Regions from separate parts of the Enterobacter sp. DVT3837 genome, predicted to be linked through region 2. Evidence: predicted binding sites of a transcription regulator. Region 2 holds the regulator's gene; each other region holds the start of a gene.
The links. Region 2 encodes Fur, which represses iron uptake genes when iron is present. Its sites were predicted from a motif close to ATAATAATGAGAACNACTATCAA; they were not measured.
Positions count from the first base shown of each region.

Region 1 (6,848 bases), 1.7 Mb from region 2:
CCAGCACGCTCAGGCTGAAGGTGTCTTTCAGGCTCTGCCAGGTTTCCTCTACTGCACCCAACAGTTCGTTACCGAGATGAAACTCTGCCGGATTAAATTCCTGCTCCTGAATGTTCTCAGCGGTGTAAAGCGTGTTCAGGGTGCCGACAACCACCTCTTTTGCCATTGCACCCGTGAACAGGCCAACCGTCGCCTGCCAGTTATCCTCATGCACGCCAATCGGTTTGAAGACCGGCGTGATGACGCGGCTGACGGAGGCAAGAGCAGAATCGTTGATGTTATCTGCCGCCTGTCCGCTGAGGGTGAAGCTGTTCAACGCGCTCAGGAAAATGCTGACGATGACAATTACCTTACCGGCGCGCAGCACAAAGCCTTTCAGGCGCTGCCAGGTCTGGATCGCCAGGCTTTTTAGATGCGGCACGTGATACACCGGCAGCTCCATCACAAACGGCGACGCTTCACCGCGCATGATGGTGTGCTTCAGCATCAGACCGGTGAGGATCGCCATCACAATACCCAGCACATACAGCGAAAAGACCGCCAGCGCGCCCTGTTGGCCAAAGAAGGCTGCCGCAAAAACCGCAAAGATGGCCAGGCGCGCACCGCAGGACATAAACGGCGCCATCATGATGGTCATCAGACGTTCACGCGGTGCATCCAGGGTACGTGCACCCATCACCGACGGTACGTTACAGCCGAAGCCAACAATCAGCGGGACGAAGGATTTGCCCGGCAGACCAAGAGCCTGCATCAGACGGTCCATGACAAACGCCGCGCGCGCCATGTAGCCGGAATCTTCCAGGAACGAGAGGAACAGATACATCATGCCGATCTGTGGCACCAGAGGCAGAACGGTGTTGATACCGCCGCCGATCCCTTGTGCGAGGAAGATGGTTAACCATTCCGGGAAGTGCAGGGTGTAACCCACCCACTGAATACCGTGGACGAAGACCGCGACGGAACCGGCGTCGAAAATAGGCTGGAGTGCGCCACCGATGTTAATGGCGAGCAGGAACATTACGTACATCACCAGCAGGAAGATCGGCAAACCCAGGAAACGGTTAAGCACAATCTTGTCTACCGCAGCGGTAAAACGGCTCGGTTCCGCCGTGAGGGCGTTACTGACAACGTCGCAAATCGAGGCAATTGCCTGGTAACGTGCATCGGCGATGTGCAGAGCCGGGTCATCCAGCTCGTCGCTAAGACGGGCGATTGTGACATCCAGTTTATCTGCCGCATGCCCGGCGTATGCACGGCTGTAGATATCCCCTTCCAGCATCTGCAGGCCGAGCCACAAACGCTGTTTTTCGGGCATGCTTTTGTCCATTTCCTCTGCCAGAAGACCGGCTTCGCGCAGAAGTGGTTGCGCGTAATGCACCAGCTCAACGTCGCGATTCCCCGTATGACGGTCAATCGCCAGCTTCAGGGCATCAATGCCGCGAGCACGCGTCGACACCAGCGGAACCACCGGGCAACCCAGGCGCGCTGAGAGAGCATCGACGTCGATGCGCAGCTTCTGTTTCTCGGCAATGTCGAGCATGTTAAGCGCCACGATGCAGGGAATACCCAGTTCCAGCAGTTGCAGCGTCAGATAGAGGTTACGCTCAAGATTGGAAGCGTCGACCACGTTGATCAGGAGATCCGCGTCGCCGCCAAGAATATAGTGGCAGGCAATTTGCTCATCGAGCGAGGTTTGCGACGAAATCGTGGTTAAGGAATAGGTGCCAGGAAGGTCAACCAGTGTGACCTGGTTGTCTGTTGTCGTGAACTGGCCTTCTTTACGCTCAACCGTCACACCTGCCCAGTTACCCACGCGCTGACGCGCTCCGGTTAACTGGTTAAATAACGTGGTCTTGCCGGAATTTGGATTACCAATTAAGCCAATAGTTAATTTTTTCATTTTAGTAGACTCACTGAAACCGCTGGCTTGTTATTGAGATAAGGCTTCGACTTCTATTAATGCGAGGTCTTTCTTACGCAGCACCAAATTCACGCGGCGGGTTTCGATATGAACGGGATCACCTAACGGGGCAACGCGCACGACCTGGAAAGACGAGCCGGGTAGCATGCCCAGTGAAAGCAGCTTTTGCCGATAGGCCGGGCTAATTTCACGGGTAAAACCGGTAATTTTCCATGCACTGTCTGGAGTGAATTGCATAATGCCTGATCCCACGAAGGTTAAATAATCTACTATGCGATGATAATGAGAATAGTTTGTATCAGCAATAATAAAACTGTGACGGAATGTTGTTTGCGGGATTAATTTACGGCCTGTTTGACCTTGCTCAATATTTGCTGAATATGCGGCGACGAGAGAAGCGGCCTATTTGTTAATGGCGTGCTAATTATTGGTTTAAATAAAGGAGTGAGAGAATAAACCGTACTGCGCGATCCCCTCTCCCCTGTGGGGAGAGGGTGAGAGGTTAGCGTTTTTTACCCATCGCGGCCGCCAGCGCATCCATCATCGCGCTGTTGCCTGCAGGCTGAGCATCACGCCCACGCGGTTTCGCGGCTTTAGCGGCCGGGCGCTGCTGCTCGCGGCCACCACCATTGCCGCCACGGCGCGCGTTGGTTTCGCCCGGCTGCTCGTCCAGACGCATGGTCAGGGCAATTCGTTTGCGCTGTAAATCCACTTCCAGCACTTTGACCTTCACGATATCGCCCGCTTTGACCACGGTGTGCGGGTCTTCAACGAACTTATCGGCAAGGGATGAGATATGGACCAGGCCATCCTGATGCACGCCGATATCAACAAATGCGCCAAAGTTGGTGACGTTGGTCACCGCGCCTTCCAGCACCATGCCTGGCAGCAGGTCGTTCATGGTCTCGATGCCGTCGGCAAAGGTCGCGGTTTTGAACTCAGGACGTGGATCGCGGCCCGGTTTTTCCAGCTCTTTGATGATGTCAGTGACGGTTGGCACACCAAATTTATCGTCGGTGAAATCCGCGGCTTTCAGGTTGCGCAGCGCACTGTTATCACCCATCAGGTCTTTCAGTGCCTGTTGAGTGGCAGCCAGAATGCGTTCTACCACCGGGTACGCTTCCGGGTGAACGGTTGAGGCATCCAGCGGGTTATCACCGTGGTTGATGCGCAGGAAGCCCGCACACTGCTCAAAGGCTTTCGGTCCCAGACGGCTCACCTTCAGCAGTTGCTGACGGTTCTGGAACTGACCGTTCTCATCACGCCATGCGACGATGTTCTGCGCCATCATGCGGGTTAAGCCTGCAACACGGGTCAACAGGGGAACTGAGGCGGTATTCAGGTCTACACCGACGGCGTTTACGCAGTCTTCCACCACCGCATCCAGCTTACGGGCGAGCTGAGTCTGGCTCACGTCGTGCTGATACTGGCCCACACCGATGGATTTCGGGTCAATCTTCACCAGTTCTGCCAGCGGATCCTGCAGACGACGAGCGATAGAGACCGCGCCGCGCAGAGAAACGTCCAGGTCCGGGAACTCCTGCGCCGCCAGTTCAGATGCGGAATAGACGGATGCCCCCGCTTCACTGACGATCACTTTCTGCGCCGTTACTTTCGGGAATTGTTTCTGCACGTCGAGGTAGAAACGTTCGGTTTCGCGGGACGCCGTACCGTTGCCGATAGCAACCAGCTCCACGTTGTATTTCTCGCACAGTGCCGCCACTGCGACAGCCGCTTTCGCTGCCTGGCCAGTGTGTGGATAGATGGTGTCGGTTGCCACCAGCTTACCGGTGCCGTCAACTACCGCCACTTTTACGCCCGTACGCAGACCCGGATCGAGCCCCATGGTGGCGCGAAGGCCCGCCGGGGCGGCCATCAGCAAGTCGTGCAGGTTGCGGGCAAACACATTGATCGCTTCATCTTCGGCGCGCTCGCGCACGGTGCCCATCAGCTCGGTTTCGAGGTGCATCAGCACTTTGATACGCCACGTCCAGCTCACCACGCCTTTACGCCAGCTGTCCGCCGGGGCGTTGTTCAGACGCAGGCCGAGGTGATCGATGATGATCTGCTCGCAGTGGCTCTCTTTCGGCGGCTCGTCAAACTGAGGGTCGGCATTCAGGGAAAGCTGCAGCACGCCTTCGTTGCGGCCGCGGAACATTGCCAGCGCACGGTGAGACGGGGTCGTTGAAATCGGTTCGTGGTGATCGAAGTAGTCGCGGAATTTCGCGCCTTCGTCCTCTTTACCCGCGACGGCGGTCGAGACGATGTGGGCATTCTTCCACAGGTAATCACGTACTTTGGCGAGCAGGGCGGCGTCTTCGGCAAAGCGTTCCATCAGAATATAACGCGCGCCGTCGAGGGCGGCCTTGGTGTCCGCTACGCCTTTGTCAGCGTCGATGAATTTCGCCGCTTCGGTATCTGGATCGTGGGAAGGTTCGTTCCACAGCAGGTCGGCCAGCGGCTCAAGACCCGCTTCAATCGCAATCTGCCCGCGCGTGCGGCGCTTTGGTTTGTACGGCAGATAGAGGTCTTCGAGTTCGGTTTTGCTCAGGGTACCGTTAATAGCGCTTTCCAGCTCGCTGGTCAGTTTACCCTGTTCGCCGATGGATTTGAGGATCGCCTGACGACGTTCTTCCAGTTCGCGCAGATAACCCAGACGGGTCTCCAGGTTACGTAGCTGTGTGTCATCCAGACCGCCGGTGACTTCCTTACGATAACGTGCAATAAACGGCACGGTGTTCCCTTCATCAAGCAGGCGAACGGCAGCTTCTACCTGTTCGGCTCTGGCCTGAAGTTCACCCGCAATAATGCGGCAGAGCGAATCTTTCATCATGGCTTTATCATCTTGTGGGTCAAAAATCAGGGGATAGTTATACGGGCTGACACGGCAAAATGCCAGCCGGGGAGGGCGCTCTCGGACTATTTTACGTACTCGATCTCATTGACGTACCAGCTGGCTTCACCGCCGGGTGTCTGAACGACGGCTAAATCGCCCACTTCCTTTTTCAACAGCGCACGGGCCATAGGGGAGTCGATGGAGATGTAATCCTTACGACCAAAAATTTCATCGTAGCCGACGATGCGAAAACGCAGGGTATCGCCGTTATCGTTTTCAATCTCCACCCATGCGCCGAAGAACACTTTGCCTTCCTGCTGCGGGGAGTAATCGACAATTTTAAGGTTCTCAAGGCATTTCGTCAGATAGCGTACCCGACGGTCGATCTCACGCAGCCGCTTCTTGTTGTACTGATAATCAGCATTTTCGCTGCGATCGCCCAAGCTCGCGGCCCAGGTGACTTTTTTCGTCACTTCAGGACGCTCTTCGCGCCACAGGTAATCCATCTCTTTTTTGAGTTTTTCGTACCCTTCGCGGGTGATCAGGGGCGTTTTCATGGTAAAGCCTTTGCTGCCGGTTTTCTGTCTTGCGCACAATACGTACCACACAGTGTAACAGACAGGATTAATAATGATTTATGTGATGAAATGAGCAGATAAGCTGCTGTTAAATATGCTTTGTAACAATTTCGACTAGAATTTATACCAGAATTAGCTGGTCGAACACGTGCACTTTTTTAGAATACGCTGTTACAAAGACTATCCGAACCTTTGGGAGTAAATACAATGCAAGAGAACTACAAAATTCTGGTCGTGGATGACGACATGCGCCTGCGTGCGCTGCTGGAACGTTATCTGACCGAGCAGGGCTTCCAGGTTCGTAGCGTCGCGAACGCTGAGCAGATGGATCGTCTGCTGACCCGTGAATCTTTCCACCTGATGGTGCTCGACCTGATGCTGCCTGGCGAAGACGGGCTCTCTATCTGTCGCCGTCTGCGTAGCCAGAGCAACCCGATGCCGATCATCATGGTGACGGCGAAAGGCGAGGAAGTTGACCGTATCGTGGGCCTCGAAATCGGCGCGGATGACTACATTCCAAAACCGTTTAACCCACGTGAACTGCTGGCACGTATTCGCGCCGTACTGCGTCGTCAGGCAAATGAACTGCCTGGCGCACCGTCGCAGGAAGAGGCCGTCATTGCCTTCGGCAAGTTCAAGCTGAACCTCGGCACGCGCGAGATGTTCCGTGAAGACGAACCTATGCCACTCACCAGCGGCGAGTTCGCAGTTCTCAAAGCACTGGTTAGCCACCCACGTGAGCCGCTGTCCCGTGACAAGCTGATGAACCTGGCGCGTGGCCGCGAATACTCCGCAATGGAACGCTCCATCGATGTGCAGATCTCTCGTCTGCGCCGCATGGTGGAAGAAGATCCGGCGCATCCTCGTTATATTCAGACCGTTTGGGGTCTGGGCTACGTGTTCGTTCCGGACGGCTCTAAAGCATGAGGCGAATGCGCTTCTCGCCGCGAAGCTCGTTTGCCCGCACCCTGTTACTGATCGTCACCCTGCTGTTCGTCAGCCTGGTGACGACCTATCTGGTGGTGCTGAACTTTGCGATCCTGCCGAGCCTCCAGCAGTTTAATAAGGTCCTGGCCTACGAAGTCCGTATGCTGATGACCGATAAACTGCAGCTGGAGGATGGCACGCAGCTGGTTGTCCCCCCTGCCTTCCGTCGTGAAATTTACCGTGAGCTGGGCATTTCGCTCTACTCAAACGAAGCGGCGGAAGACGCGGGACTGCGCTGGGCGCAGCACTATGAATTCCTCAGCCAGCAGATGGCGCAGCAGCTCGGCGGCCCGACGGAAGTGCGCGTCGAGGTCAACAAAAGCTCGCCTGTTGTCTGGCTGAAAACCTGGCTGTCACCCAATATCTGGGTGCGCGTTCCGCTGACCGAAATCCATCAGGGCGATTTCTCACCGCTATTCCGCTACACCCTGGCGATTATGCTGCTGGCGATAGGCGGAGCCTGGCTGTTTATTCGTATACAGAACCGACCGCTGGTCGACCTGGAGCACGCTGCGCTGCAGGTCGG
Region 1 is NZ_JBWDLA010000001.1:1,847,363-1,854,210, forward strand. Features, by position in the region: gene feoB (Fe(2+) transporter permease subunit FeoB) at 1-1,900, opposite strand, end outside; gene feoA (ferrous iron transporter A) at 1,931-2,158, opposite strand; gene AC0XWG_RS08980 (Tex family protein) at 2,424-4,754, opposite strand; gene greB (transcription elongation factor GreB) at 4,841-5,314, opposite strand; gene ompR (osmolarity response regulator transcription factor OmpR) at 5,543-6,262, shown strand; gene envZ (two-component system sensor histidine kinase EnvZ) at 6,259-6,848, shown strand, end outside.
Region 1: feoA (ferrous iron transporter A) is a predicted target of Fur. The motif match lies at 2,198-2,220, and genes of this name have one in related genera.

Region 2 (6,848 bases):
AACATCATTCCGTATATTCTGTCGATGGCGGCGCTGGTGATTATTCAGAAGGTGGCGAAGGTGGATCCACGCAAAGCGCGGGCGGCCAATATCGTGGCGCTGATTGGGGCAATCTACAGCTTCTATGCGCTCTACTCATCCGGCCAGGAAGCGATGCTTTACGGCGCAATGGTCACCTTTATGGGCTGGACGCTGTACGGTCTGGTGTCACCACGGTTCGAGTTAAAGAATAAGCACAGCTAAAAAAAAGGGAGCCATTCGGCTCCCTTTTTCATTCTTACGCGTTTTTCAACACTTCACTGACAATCTCTACCGCTTCTTTCTCAATCTGCTGACGATGTTCAGCGCCGAGGAAGCTTTCGCAATAGATCTTGTACGCATCTTCGGTACCGGATGGACGCGCGGCGAACCAGCCGTTTTCAGTCATCACTTTCAGGCCACCAATAGAGGCTCCATTACCCGGTGCAGCCGTCAGGCGTGCAGTTATCGGGTCGCCAGCCAGCGTGCTCGCACTGACCATCTCCGGAGAGAGTTTGGACAGGGCGGCTTTCTGAGCTGAAGTCGCCGATGCCTGAATACGGTTATAGCTTGGTGCACCAAAGCGTGCAGCCAGCTCATTGTAGTGTTCCTGCGGGTTTTTACCGGTGACAGCGGTAATTTCCGCCGCCAGCAGGCACATAATGATGCCGTCTTTGTCAGTTGACCACGGCGTGCCGTCGAAGCGCAGGAAGGACGCGCCCGCGCTCTCTTCACCGCCGAAGCCGAAGCTGCCGTCGTGCAGACCGTCAACGAACCATTTGAAGCCCACCGGCACTTCCACCAGCTTGCGGCCCAGCGCGTCGACCACGCGGTCGATCATCGCAGAGGAGACCAGCGTTTTGCCCACAGCAACCTCTTTGCCCCACTGCGGACGGTGCTGGAACAGGTAGTTAATCGCGACCGCCAGGTAATGGTTCGGGTTCATCAGCCCTGCCGGGGTGACGATACCATGACGGTCGTAATCCGGGTCGTTGGCAAATGCCAGATCGAATTTGTCGCGCAGCGCCAGCAGGCCCGCCATCGCACATTCAGAGGAGCAGTCCATACGGATTGCGCCGTCTTTATCCAGGTGCATGAAGCGGAAGGTCTGATCGACGTGATCGTTCACGATGGTCAGATCCAGCTTGTAATGCTCAGCAATGCGTTTCCAGTATTCAATACCGGAGCCACCGAGCGGATCCACACCCAGCTTCAGACCGGCTTTCTGAATCGCCGCCATGTCGACGATATCCGCCAGCCCTTCAATAAACGGCTGCACCAGATCCAGCTCTTTCACATGACCAGATGCCATCGCAGCATCCAGAGAAATACGCTTCACACCTTTCAGGCCATCGGCTAACAGGGCGTTAGCACGATCTTCCACCACTTTGGTGACGTTAGTATCAGCCGGGCCGCCATTAGGCGGGTTGTATTTGATACCACCATCTTCCGGCGGGTTGTGGGATGGCGTGATAACGATCCCGTCAGCCAGCGCGCCCCCTTTCTTGTTGTGCACAAGAATGGCGTTAGACACCGCAGGCGTTGGCGTGAATCCGTTATTCTCCTGAATAATCACATCAACGCCGTTTGCGGCCAGCACTTCCAGGACAGAAATGAATGCCGGCTCAGACAAAGCATGGGTATCTTTTCCCACATAGCATGGACCGGTAACGCCATTTTTGGCGCGCTCTTCCGCAATGGCCTGAGCAATGGCCAGAATGTGCGGTTCGTTAAAGCTATGGCGCGCCGCGCTACCGCGGTGACCAGATGTACCAAACTTCACGGCGTGTTCTGCATTGCCCACAACCGGCTTCAGAACGTAATACTGCGCGGTCAGCTGAGCGACATTAATCAAATCGCTTTGTTGTGCAGGTTGGCCTGCACGGCTGTGATTTGCCATTACCGGGTCCTTCTGATGCAAGGGTTAAATTGTACCGCAAACCTTTTCAATCAATTCCGCCGGGAACTGCATAGACTGCATGATGTGTTCAATCATGCTGCACTTGCGGCCCGTATTGGTATTGGTGATCACCCAGTACGGAGTGCCAGGGACATGTTTGGGTTTGGTTTGATTGCCATTTTGCAGCAGCGTTTGCTCGTCACCCGCGAAATAGACGCGAGTACGACCGTGCAGCGACTCGGTCGCTTCAGCAAACGCTTTGTTATCCAGTGAGTAGAGTGTAGACAGCACCAGCATAAAGCGGTTAACCGCCTTTTTTTGCTCCGCATATTCATCGGACAGCAGCAGCTCGCGCATCGCCCGTACTTTATCTTTTGCCGGTGTCACGGCAGGTTTTGCTTGTGCAACAACGCTCGGCTGAGACACGACATCTTTGGTAACTGGGGTGACAGGCTGTGAAGCGGCGGAAATTTTAAGCATGCGCCGTAAAATGTCGGACGCACTCTCCCCGATATGCCGCGTCTGGCTGGCAATATACTGATAGAGTTCGTCATCAACTTCGATTGTTTTCATCTTAATCCAGTGCGATATCTTATCTGAATACAAGTCATTGGGATTATAAGGTCAAATCCCAACAGCGGATAGCGTCAAACCAGGTTGGCGGCAAAAGTCAGATTAAACTGGAACCTTGCAGCCGGGCGGCAGAATGGTCAACATGATACCCTAACCTGACATACGTAAAAAAAGAACTTTGCCATGAAATTGAATACCCGAGCGCAAACTGCACAATCGCCGAACAATAATTCTCCCATCGTACTGGTTCACGGACTTTTTGGCAGCCTGGATAACCTGGGCGTGCTGGCGCGCGATCTGGTTAGCGATCACGACATTTTGCAAGTCGACATGCGCAATCACGGTCTTTCAGGGCGCTCAGAAGAGATGACCTACGCGGCAATGGCGCAGGATCTGCTGGATACGCTGGATGCCAACAACCTGCAAAAGGTCACCCTCATCGGGCATTCAATGGGCGGCAAAGCGGTAATGGCCCTGACGGCGCTGGCACCTGAGAGAATTCAGGGTCTGGTGGTAATCGATGTTGCTCCGGTGGATTACGACGTTCGACGCCATGACGAAATTTTCGCGGCGATCAACGCGGTAACAGAGGCTGGTGCTACAACGCGTCAACAAGCGGCTGCCGTCATGCGTGAGCATCTTGATGAAGAAGGTGTCGTGCAGTTCCTGCTGAAGTCATTTGTTGACGGACAATGGCGTTTTAACGTGCCGGTGCTCTGGGAGCAGTACAACAATATCGTAGGCTGGGAAACGGTACCTGCCTGGCCACACCCTACCCTCTTTATTCGTGGCGGTAACTCGCCTTACGTCACCGACGCGTACCGCGACGCATTGCTGGCGCAATTCCCGCAGGCTCGCGCCCATGTTATCGCCGGGGCCGGACACTGGGTTCACGCGGAAAAACCTGACGCCGTATTGCGCGCCATTCGCCGCTATCTTGCTGATACTGCAAATTGATTAAAAAGAGAGCGACTGGAAGGCTGCAGGCTTCCAGTCGTTGGCGTGCCGTTTTTGGTGATGTATGATGGCGCGCTTATCGCCCGGGCATTAGCAGGGCGGCGTGTTTCCCCCGAAGTCTCAGAATCATGGCCAAAGAACAAACGGACCGTACGACACTAGATCTGTTCGCGAATGAGCGTCGCCCGGGACGACCGAAAACGAATCCGCTTTCGCGCGATGAACAGCTGCGTATCAATAAACGCAATCAGCTTAAACGCGATAAAAATCGTGGGCTTAAGCGTGTCGAACTGAAGCTCAACGCCGACGCCGTCGATGCGCTTAACGAGCTGGCTGACGCGCGAAATATCAGCCGCAGCGAACTCATTGAAGAGATGTTGCTCGTCCAGCTTGAGACGTTACGCAGCCAGGCATAAGTCTGAAAATCCCCTTTATCGCCCTTTTCATGTAGCACAGAGTGCAGTCCTGCGCGATAGCTGTTTCCGCAGGGTTGCCAGTTCTGCTATTATTGCCCTTATCCGTGGCCTAATTGCGCCACCATACTATTAAGTTTCAAGAGGTTATTTTACTCATGGCAATCATCGGCATTTTCTTCGGCAGTGATACCGGCAATACCGAAAATATCGCAAAAAACATTCAAAAACAGCTCGGTAAAGACGTTGCTGATGTGCATGACATCGCCAAGAGCAGCAAAGAAGATCTCGAAGGCTATGACATTCTGCTGCTGGGTATTCCAACCTGGTACTACGGTGAAGCCCAGTGTGACTGGGATGATTTCTTCCCGACGCTGGAAGAAGTTGATTTCAACGGCAAGCTGGTTGCCCTGTTTGGCTGTGGCGATCAGGAAGACTACGCAGAATATTTCTGTGATGCGCTGGGTACCATCCGCGACATCATTGAGCCAAATGGCGCGGTTATCGTAGGCCACTGGCCAACGGCGGGTTACCACTTCGAAGCCTCTAAAGGCCTGGCTGATGACGATCATTTCGTGGGTCTGGCCATCGACGAAGACCGCCAGCCTGAACTGACCGCAGAGCGTGTTGAGAAGTGGGTTAAGCAGATCCGTGAAGAACTGCACCTGGATGATATTCTGAACGCCTGATTTTTATCGTGGCGCAACTGCGGTTGCGCCACGCCCCAGGTCAAACCGATTAAATTAATTGCTACAATCTTTTAACTTTTTCGCCCAGACCTGTACAATGTCTCCCTGAAAAATGTGGTTTCCATTGAGCAAGTTTGTTGGTGATACCCCATTTTTATAAGCATATTTTGCCTGAGACTTGCTGTTTTCATTTAGACATGGCAGTTCTATAATGAGACGCATTACCCAAGGTGCATTTTCTGTCACTTCCTACAGAAGTGAATCGTTTAGTAACAGGACAGATTCCGCATGACTGACAACAATACCGCATTAAAGAAGGCTGGCCTGAAAGTTACGCTTCCTCGGTTAAAAATCCTTGAAGTGCTTCAGGGTCCAGACAATCACCATGTCAGTGCGGAAGACCTTTATAAACGTCTTATTGACATGGGCGAAGAAATTGGGCTCGCTACCGTCTATCGCGTGCTGAACCAGTTTGATGACGCGGGCATTGTTACCCGTCATAATTTCGAAGGCGGTAAATCTGTATTCGAACTGACCCAGCAACAGCACCACGATCACCTGATCTGCCTCGACTGTGGCAAGGTCATTGAATTTAGCGATGACTCCATCGAAGCGCGCCAGCGTGAAATCGCGGCTCGTCATGGCATCCGCCTGACCAACCACAGCCTGTACCTGTATGGTCACTGTGCTGAAGGTGATTGCCGCGAAGACGATCACGCGCACGACGCTAAATAACTCAAGCTTTCATACTCTGAGCCAGCCGCGAGGTTGGCTTTTTTTTGCCTGTTATTTGACGCAAAAAAGCCCGGTAGCGTTGTGCTACCGGGCATGATGACAGAGAATTATTTGCTGTTGTTAGTGCGAATCTCTTTCCAGATCTGGTCGCAACGCTTCGCCACTTCCTGATCGTTTCCGGTTTTACGTGCCTGAATACAGGCCTGGTAATCCATCACGCGAACGTTTTCCTGTGTGGCGAACTGCTCATGTGCCTTCTCTTTCTTCAGCACATTCAGCACGCTCTGACAGGCTTCGATCTTCTCCGGTGAACCTTCCGCTGTGTTAATGCAGGCGCTATACGCCTCTTTAAGACGCGAGTCCTCTTTCGGTGCCTGCTCCTGCGCACACCCCGCCAGCCCCGCAGCCAGCAACGCGACGATTACGATGTTTTTCATCATGTTCTGTCTCCATTAGAAGATAGTGAATGGAGCGATAACCATGAATTTCACGTCACGCTCATCCTGGAAGATGTTGCCGTAACCGCCTGCGTAGCTCGGAATGTCGGAGTGGTTGTCATACTGGGTGAAGTGCAGTTTGAACATCGTGCCTTTCGCGCGGCCGTCCTGCAGGGTGTAGATAGCATCCAGGCTGTAAGAAGACTCTTTCAGGCGATAGTTTGGATCGTAGTAAGCGTCCGGTGTAGCCATATCTGCAGGTTTTGCATCCCAGGCATAAGCGTAAGATGCACCCACCGCCCAGCCTGGCAGGTTCCAGTTTTTCAGATCATACATCGCGCCGAAGAACACCGCTTTTTCGCCGTCGGCGTTGAAGTCAGAGCGGTTATCCCACCAGATATCAAGACGACCGTTAGACGATGCATAGGTTGGGGTCATACGCTGCAGGAAGTACCCCTGCTGCCCTTCCGCTTTCACCCATGTGCCTTCCAGACGCAAATCAACCTGTCCGACTTTGTAGCCGAAGGTGAGTGCCTGCAACCACGCGGTGCCGTCATAGATATCATTGACGCCACCATTACTGACTTTGTCGCGCGTACCGTAGAACTGGTAGCTGGTGCTCAGCGGGCTACCCGCGATATCAAATTTATAGCTGGCCTTGGCAAAGTACTGATCGATGTAACCTTGAGCCTGGCCAAATGCCGCCTCAAGTACCAGGTCGTTTTTAAAGTCGTATTTAGCACCCAGTGAATGGAGATAATCTACTTTGGTTTTCTTATCGTTCTGGTAGAACTTGTCCATTTCAATGTGCCATGGTGCTTTGTACTCGTTGGTCCACATATAGGAGAAGCTCAACGCACCTGCATCACCGTAATCAAAGTTGGCACCCGCTTCCGCACCCTGGTAAGTACCCGGCATAAAGCTCCAGTGTGGTGCTAACAATGTCTGACCGGTTGGCTGAATATAACCACCGCGCGCCCATACCGGGCCGTATTTGAATTTCGCTGCTGCCTTATACAGGCTGATACCGCTTTTATCTCCGGACCAGTCTTCTTTATAGGCTTTATTACTGGAGGAGAATGCGATTTCGTTCGGGTGGGCGCTGTCGCCGTTTTCCGCCATTTCA
Region 2 is NZ_JBWDLA010000001.1:143,604-150,451, forward strand. Features, by position in the region: gene potE (putrescine-ornithine antiporter) at 1-243, shown strand, start outside; gene pgm (phosphoglucomutase (alpha-D-glucose-1,6-bisphosphate-dependent)) at 278-1,918, opposite strand; gene seqA (replication initiation negative regulator SeqA) at 1,943-2,491, opposite strand; gene ybfF (esterase) at 2,675-3,448, shown strand; gene ybfE (LexA regulated protein) at 3,577-3,864, shown strand; gene fldA (flavodoxin FldA) at 4,020-4,550, shown strand; gene fur (ferric iron uptake transcriptional regulator) at 4,839-5,285, shown strand; gene chiQ (ChiQ/YbfN family lipoprotein) at 5,393-5,722, opposite strand; gene chiP (chitoporin ChiP) at 5,738-6,848, opposite strand, start outside.

Region 3 (6,848 bases), 2.7 Mb from region 2:
TTCTGGGTCTGGCGGGCGGTGTCAGTCTTGGGCCGGAACATCCGATCATGGCGGTTAACATCGGACTGGCAGTTTTCCTCGGTGCACGCATTTTGCCCCGTGTTGGCGCACTGGACTGGACTATCCTTGCCTCCGCAGGCACCATCGGAGCGCTTTTTGGCACGCCCGTTGCCGCAGCACTGATCTTTTCGCAGACGCTCAGCAGCAACAACGATGTCCCGCTGTGGGATAAACTCTTTGCGCCGCTGATGGCCGCTGCTGCCGGCGCATTGACGACCAGCCTGTTTTTCCATCCCCATTTTTCACTCACCCTTCCCCACTATGGCCAGATGCAGATAGCCGATATCTTCAGCGGTGCCATCGTCGCCGCCATCGCCATTGCGCTGGGAATGGTGGCGGTATGGTGTCTTCCACGTCTTCACCGACTGATGCATAAGCTTAAGCACCCGGTATTCATTCTGGGAGTGGGTGGTTTCATCCTTGGTATTTTAGGGGCCATCGGCGGGGCGGTGACGTTGTTCAAAGGTCTGGATGAGATGCAGCAACTGGCCTTCAGTCAGGTGTTTAGCGTTTCAGATTATCTGCTGTTTGCGGTGATCAAACTGGCGGCGCTGGTAGTGGCTTCAGCCTGTGGTTTTCGCGGTGGGCGTATTTTCCCGGCGGTGTTTGTCGGTGTGGCGCTGGGGCTGATGCTGCACGGGCATGTGGATGCCGTCCCGGCGGCCATTACCGTATCCTGTTCGATTCTGGGGCTGGTTCTGGTGGTCACGCGCGATGCGTGGTTAAGTTTGTTTATGGCGGCAGTCGTCGTGCCGGATTCGACGCTTTTTCCTCTGCTCTGCATCGTGATGTTGCCCGCCTGGCTCCTGCTGGCGGGCAAACCCATGATGATGGCATGGCGTAACGATAAGTAATCAGGCGTTATTACGCGCTTCCAGCGCTTTAGTAATGGCCCCCAGCAGCGGCGGGATGTCTGCTTTCGGCAACATCACCTCAATCAGCGAGAGCCGCTCGTGGTGGGCCACTTTTTCAAGCACGTCCACCAGCTGTTCCGCTTCACTGACCCGCCAGCACTGAGCCTGAGGATCAAGGCTCAGTGCCTGTGGAATTTGCGTCCAGTTCCACAACGCAATGTCGTTGTACCGCTGTTCCGGCCCGTGGATCGCTCGTTCAACCGTGTACCCTTCATTGTTAAGCACAAGGATGATGGGGTGCTGTTTATCACGCAACATCGATCCAAGCTCCTGAATAGTCAGCTGAGCCGCACCATCCCCTGTCAGGACAATCACGCGCCGGTTCGGACATGCCGTTTGCGCACCGAATGCTGCCGCCAGCGTATAACCAATCGACCCCCATAGCGGCTGGACGATAAAATTCACGTCTGCCGGTAGACGAAGGTCAATCGCGCCGAAGGCCGAGGTGCCCTGATCCGCAAGAATGATATCTCCCGGGCGAATGAACGTTTGCAACGTTCGCCAGAAATTGTCCTGGGTAAGTGAGCCATCTGGCTGCGGGTAGGCCATTGCGCCATGAGAAGACGGTACAGGCTTATCGTGCACGTGCTGTTTGCACAGCTCCACCAGCGTCTCAATCGCCTGAAGCATCGGAATACCGGTAAACCAGATATCGCCGACGCGAGCGGCATGAGGCTGGACTTCTATCGTTTGCGCCGGGGTTAACTGATGGGTGAACCCCGCCGTCAGGGTATCGGTAAAACGCGTGCCGATGCACAACACCGTGTCCGCCCCTTCAATCGCCTCTTTTACCGCGCCAGCGCTGGCTGAACCACTGTACGTGCCGTAAAAACCAGTGTGACGTTCATCGAATATGCCTTTGCCCATCAGCATGGTGGCATGCGCCATCGGTACGTCCTTCACCCATTTTTGTAATGCATGTTTAAGGCCATGACGCAGGACCAGGAAATCCGCCAGGAGTGCAGTACGCTTGCTTCTGGCCAGCTTGCTCTCTGCAGCATCGCGAAACGCCTTCAGGCACGCACTATCGGCATGAGCATGCTTTAGGGTGAGAGCGTTTACAGGGGGTGTAGCCGCTTTTTTTGCCACATCGGCAGGCAACATCAGGTAGCCGGGACGGCGTTCACGGAGCATCGTGGTCAGCACCCGGTCTATCTCATAACAGGCATTTTGTTCGGTCAGGATCGCCTGTGCGACAGTGATCGGTTCGCTCATATGGTAAAAATGACGAAACTCGCCATCACCCAATGTATGATGCAGCAACTCCCCTCTTTGCTGCGACGCCGTACCCGGCGCCCCCACAATATGTAGTACCGGCACGTGCTCAGCATAGCTGCCAGCGATACCGTTCATGGCACTTAATTCTCCAACGCCGAATGTCGTCAGCAGCGCGGCAAAACCCTTACATCGGGCGTATCCGTCAGCGGCATAAGATGCATTTAACTCGTTGGCACAGCCCACCCAACAGATATCCGGGCTGTCTATCACATGGTCGAGAAACTGCAGGTTATAGTCGCCCGGCACGCCAAACAGATGATCGGCTCCACAATCTGTAAGACGGTCCAGCAGGTAATCGGCGACGCAGTATGGGGTACGCATGACAGGTATCCTTCTTATGTTGACCTCACTTTGAGTATTAAAGAAGCGTGATGGCTGTCCAGAATTAGCAGCAAGAAGAGCATGGAAAGAATGCTTTACAAAAATGGCTGCGTTATTCTCCTTTTCTTCACGGTAGTGTAAACGCATACACTGATTTTTCTTTTCAGCGCCAGAGGTCATGAGAATGGGTTATCAGCCGGACAAAAATCGTTATCAGACAATGCAGTACCGTCGCTGTGGACAGAGCGGCCTGAAATTGCCAGCCATCTCCCTTGGGCTTTGGCATAACTTCGGTGACGCCACGCTTATCGATAACAGCCGTCAACTTTTACAGCGCGCCTTCGATCTGGGCATCACACATTTCGACCTTGCTAATAACTATGGCCCCCCCCCGGGATCGGCTGAACGTAATTTCGGACGTATTTTGCAGGAGGAATTCCTGCCATGGCGCGACGAATTGATCATCTCAACCAAAGCGGGCTATACCATGTGGGAAGGCCCTTACGGTGACTGGGGGTCACGCAAATATCTGCTGGCAAGCCTGGATCAAAGCCTGAAACGCATGGGACTGGAGTATGTTGATATCTTCTACCATCATCGTCCTGACCCACACACGCCGCTGCAGGAAACAATGAAAGCGCTTGACCATGTCGTGCGTCAGGGAAAAGCGCTGTATGTCGGGTTATCCAACTATCCCGCTGAACTGGCTCGTAAAGCGATAGATATCCTTGAAGACCTTGGTACGCCCTGCCTGATCCACCAGCCGAAATACTCTATGTTTGAACGCGCGCCGGAAGAGGGTTTGCTGGATGTACTGCTGGAAAAAGGGGTCGGGTGTATTCCCTTCTCGCCACTGGCAGGAGGTCAACTGACCAACCGCTATCTAAACGGTATACCTGCAGACTCACGTGCGGCGAGTGGCAGTCAGTTTCTTAATCCTGACCAGATCACTGAAGAGAAGCTGGTTAAGGTCAGAAAACTGAACGCCCTTGCGGAAAGCCGCAGCCAGAAGCTGTCTCAGATGGCGCTGGCATGGATCTTACGCCATGAATCGGTGACATCTGTACTTATTGGGGCAAGCAAGGCCGCCCAAATTGATGACGCCGTGGGCATGCTGGAAAACCGCCATTTTTCAGATGAAGAACTGAACATAATTGAAGGGATCCTTGGCAGTTCAAATTAAAAGCACTTTTAGCAAAAAGTGCTCTCATTCATGAATTCGGAGTTCAGGCGATGAAACGAGGCTTTACCAACTCGTAATATTGAGTTAACAGGCCCAATGAAGGCCCCGATCGTGAAGGAGAAAGAGTATGTTCAGGTCACTGATTCTTGCAGCGGTATTACTGGCTTCGGCCCCGCTGATCGCCACTGCGGGCGAAATCACCCTGTTGCCATCCGTAAAATTACAAATTGGCGATCGTGACGATTACGGCAGATACTGGGACGGCGGCTATTGGCGCGACCGTGACTACTGGCATCGTCATTATGAGTGGCGTGGAGATCGCTGGTGGAAACATGATAACGGCAGACACCGTGGCTGGTATAAAGATAATGCCTATGAGCGCGGTTACCGTGAAGGCTGGAACGATCGTGACGACCACCGTGGCGGCTGGGGTCGCGGTAAAGGTCACGGCCATGGCCATCATTAATGCAAAAAGGAGCCTCACGGCTCCTTTTTCTTAATTAAACCTTACAGACCTAACACTGTTCCAATCAACAACCACAGGTTCAGCGCCACCACCACCACGACTATGGCCCAGCCGGTTCTTTTCACCAGCGTTGTGTTGACCAGGTCGCCCATCAGGGTTTTATTGCTGGTAAAGATCAGTAGCGGCACCAGCGCCAGCGCGATACCAAAACTCAACAAAACCTGGCTCATGACCAGGATCCTCGTTGGATCGAGCCCCATCAGAATCACGATAAATGACGGCAGCATCGTGACAGAGCGGCGCACCCACAGTGGAATATGGAAACGAACAAACCCCTGCATGACCACCTGCCCTGCCAGCGTCCCCACAACCGTAGATGAGAGACCAGCGGCCACCAGACTCAGACCAAATATCGTGGCAGCAGCATGGCTCAGTAACGGCTCCAGTGTGAGATAAGCCTGATCGAGATCGGCAATACCGGTGTGGCCGTTAAAGTGGAAAGCGGCCGCGGCAGTCGCCATCATCGCCAGATTCACAAAACCAGCAATTGTCATGGCGATAGCCACATCCCATTTGGTCGCGGAGTAACGTTCTTTACGCGTGCCGCCGTGGAGGTGCTGAGTCAGCGAAGAGTGCAGATAAATGACATGCGGCATGATGGTCGCCCCCAGCACACCGGCGGCCAGAAATACGGCTTCAGAGGTTGGCAGACTTGGGATCACCATCCCTTTACCGAGCTGAGCCAGATTGGGTTGTGAGAAAATCAGCTCGACAATATAGGCCGCAGCGACAAACAACAGCAGACCGCCAATAACTTTCTCCAGCGGTTTTTGCCCCCGACGCTGTAACATCAAAATCAGGAAGGTGGCAATCCCGGTCAGTACCGCCCCCTGCAACAGCGACACACCCAGAATCAATTTAAAGCCGATCGCCGCACCGATAAATTCAGCGAGATCGGTCGCCATGGCGATGATTTCGGCCTGAACCCAGTAGAGCCAGACCGCCGGGCGCGGGTAATGGTCACGAATTTGCTCAGCCAGGTTTTTACCCGTGGCAATCCCAAGCTTTGCGGAGAGCATCTGAATCAGCATCGCCATCAGGTTAGCCCAGACGACCACCCACAGCAGTTTATAGCCAAAGCTCGCCCCGGCCTGAATATTGGTCGCAAAATTGCCCGGATCGATATAGCCAATGGCAGCAATGAACGCAGGTCCCATTAATGCGAACCGCAACTTGCGCGCTGCTCTGCCACTGCTACCCTCTACGCGACTGTTTGTCATTTCTGCCTCTGAAAATATAGCCTTTGCTATGTTTAATGCTATCAAAATGAGAATGATTATCAAGCTCATTTGTGAAGTTTACAGTGATTTCTCTGATAGCTTTGGACGATAGACAGGCGGGTAAGCTGAGGGCGACCTGACAAAAACTGAAATCGCGCGCTCTTTTGTGAAGACTAGCACACAAACTTAACTTTTCACTCATTTACCTAACATAACAAAAATGTATTGTGGATCACTAATTTTGAGACTCGTCACAGGATGTAACTATAGTGTGCCCTTGATCTCGTTTTCTTTTCCTTCGTTACATAGAATGTGCAAGAAAATTAAACCTGCCTCAAATTTGGAGCAAATATGGACCGCGTCCTTCATTTTGTCCTGGCACTTGTTGTCGTTACTGCACTTGCATTGCTGGTCAGCACAGACCGCAAAAAAATTCGTATTCGTTATGTTGTCCAACTGCTGGTCATTGAAGTTTTACTCGCCTGGTTCTTCCTGAACTCCAACGTGGGGCTTGGCTTCGTAAAAGGCTTCTCCGAAATGTTCGAAAAACTGCTCGGGTTTGCCAACGAAGGGACGAACTTCGTCTTCGGTAAAATGAACGACGAAGGTCTGGCGTTCTTCTTCCTGAAGGTGCTGTGCCCAATCGTCTTCATCTCTGCGCTGATCGGTATTCTGCAGCACATCCGTGTTCTGCCGTTTATTATTCGTGGAATTGGTTTCCTGTTATCCAAAGTAAACGGCATGGGTAAGCTGGAATCATTCAACGCCGTCAGTTCCCTGATCCTCGGTCAGTCTGAGAACTTCATCGCGTATAAAGATATTCTCGGTAAGATGTCCCGCAACCGCATGTACACCATGGCGGCAACCGCAATGTCTACCGTTTCCATGTCTATCGTGGGCGCGTATATGACCATGCTGGAGCCAAAATACGTGGTTGCTGCACTGGTTCTGAACATGTTCAGCACCTTTATCGTTCTGTCACTGATCAACCCGTACCGCGTTGATGCCAGCGAAGAGAACATCCAGATGTCAAACCTGCACGAAGGTCAGAGCTTCTTCGAAATGCTGGGTGAGTACATTCTGGCAGGTTTCAAAGTGGCGATTATCGTTGCCGCCATGCTGATCGGCTTCATTGCCCTGATTTCTGGCCTGAACGCCCTGTTCGCTGCGGTTCTGGGCATCTCCTTCCAGGGTATTCTGGGCTACATCTTCTACCCTATTGCATGGGTGATGGGTGTTCCGGCTCACGAAGCACTGCAGGTGGGCAGTATTATGGCGACTAAACTGGTGTCTAACGAATTCGTTGCGATGATGGATCTGCAGAAGATTGCCAGCACCCTTTCTCC
Region 3 is NZ_JBWDLA010000001.1:2,836,938-2,843,785, reverse strand. Features, by position in the region: gene AC0XWG_RS14085 (ion channel protein) at 1-914, shown strand, start outside; gene ipdC (indolepyruvate decarboxylase) at 915-2,573, opposite strand; gene mgrA (L-glyceraldehyde 3-phosphate reductase) at 2,758-3,756, shown strand; gene AC0XWG_RS14070 (DUF2502 domain-containing protein) at 3,884-4,222, shown strand; gene AC0XWG_RS14065 (Nramp family divalent metal transporter) at 4,264-5,502, opposite strand; gene nupC (nucleoside permease NupC) at 5,854-6,848, shown strand, end outside.
Region 3: AC0XWG_RS14065 (Nramp family divalent metal transporter) is a predicted target of Fur. The motif match lies at 5,543-5,565, and genes of this name have one in related genera.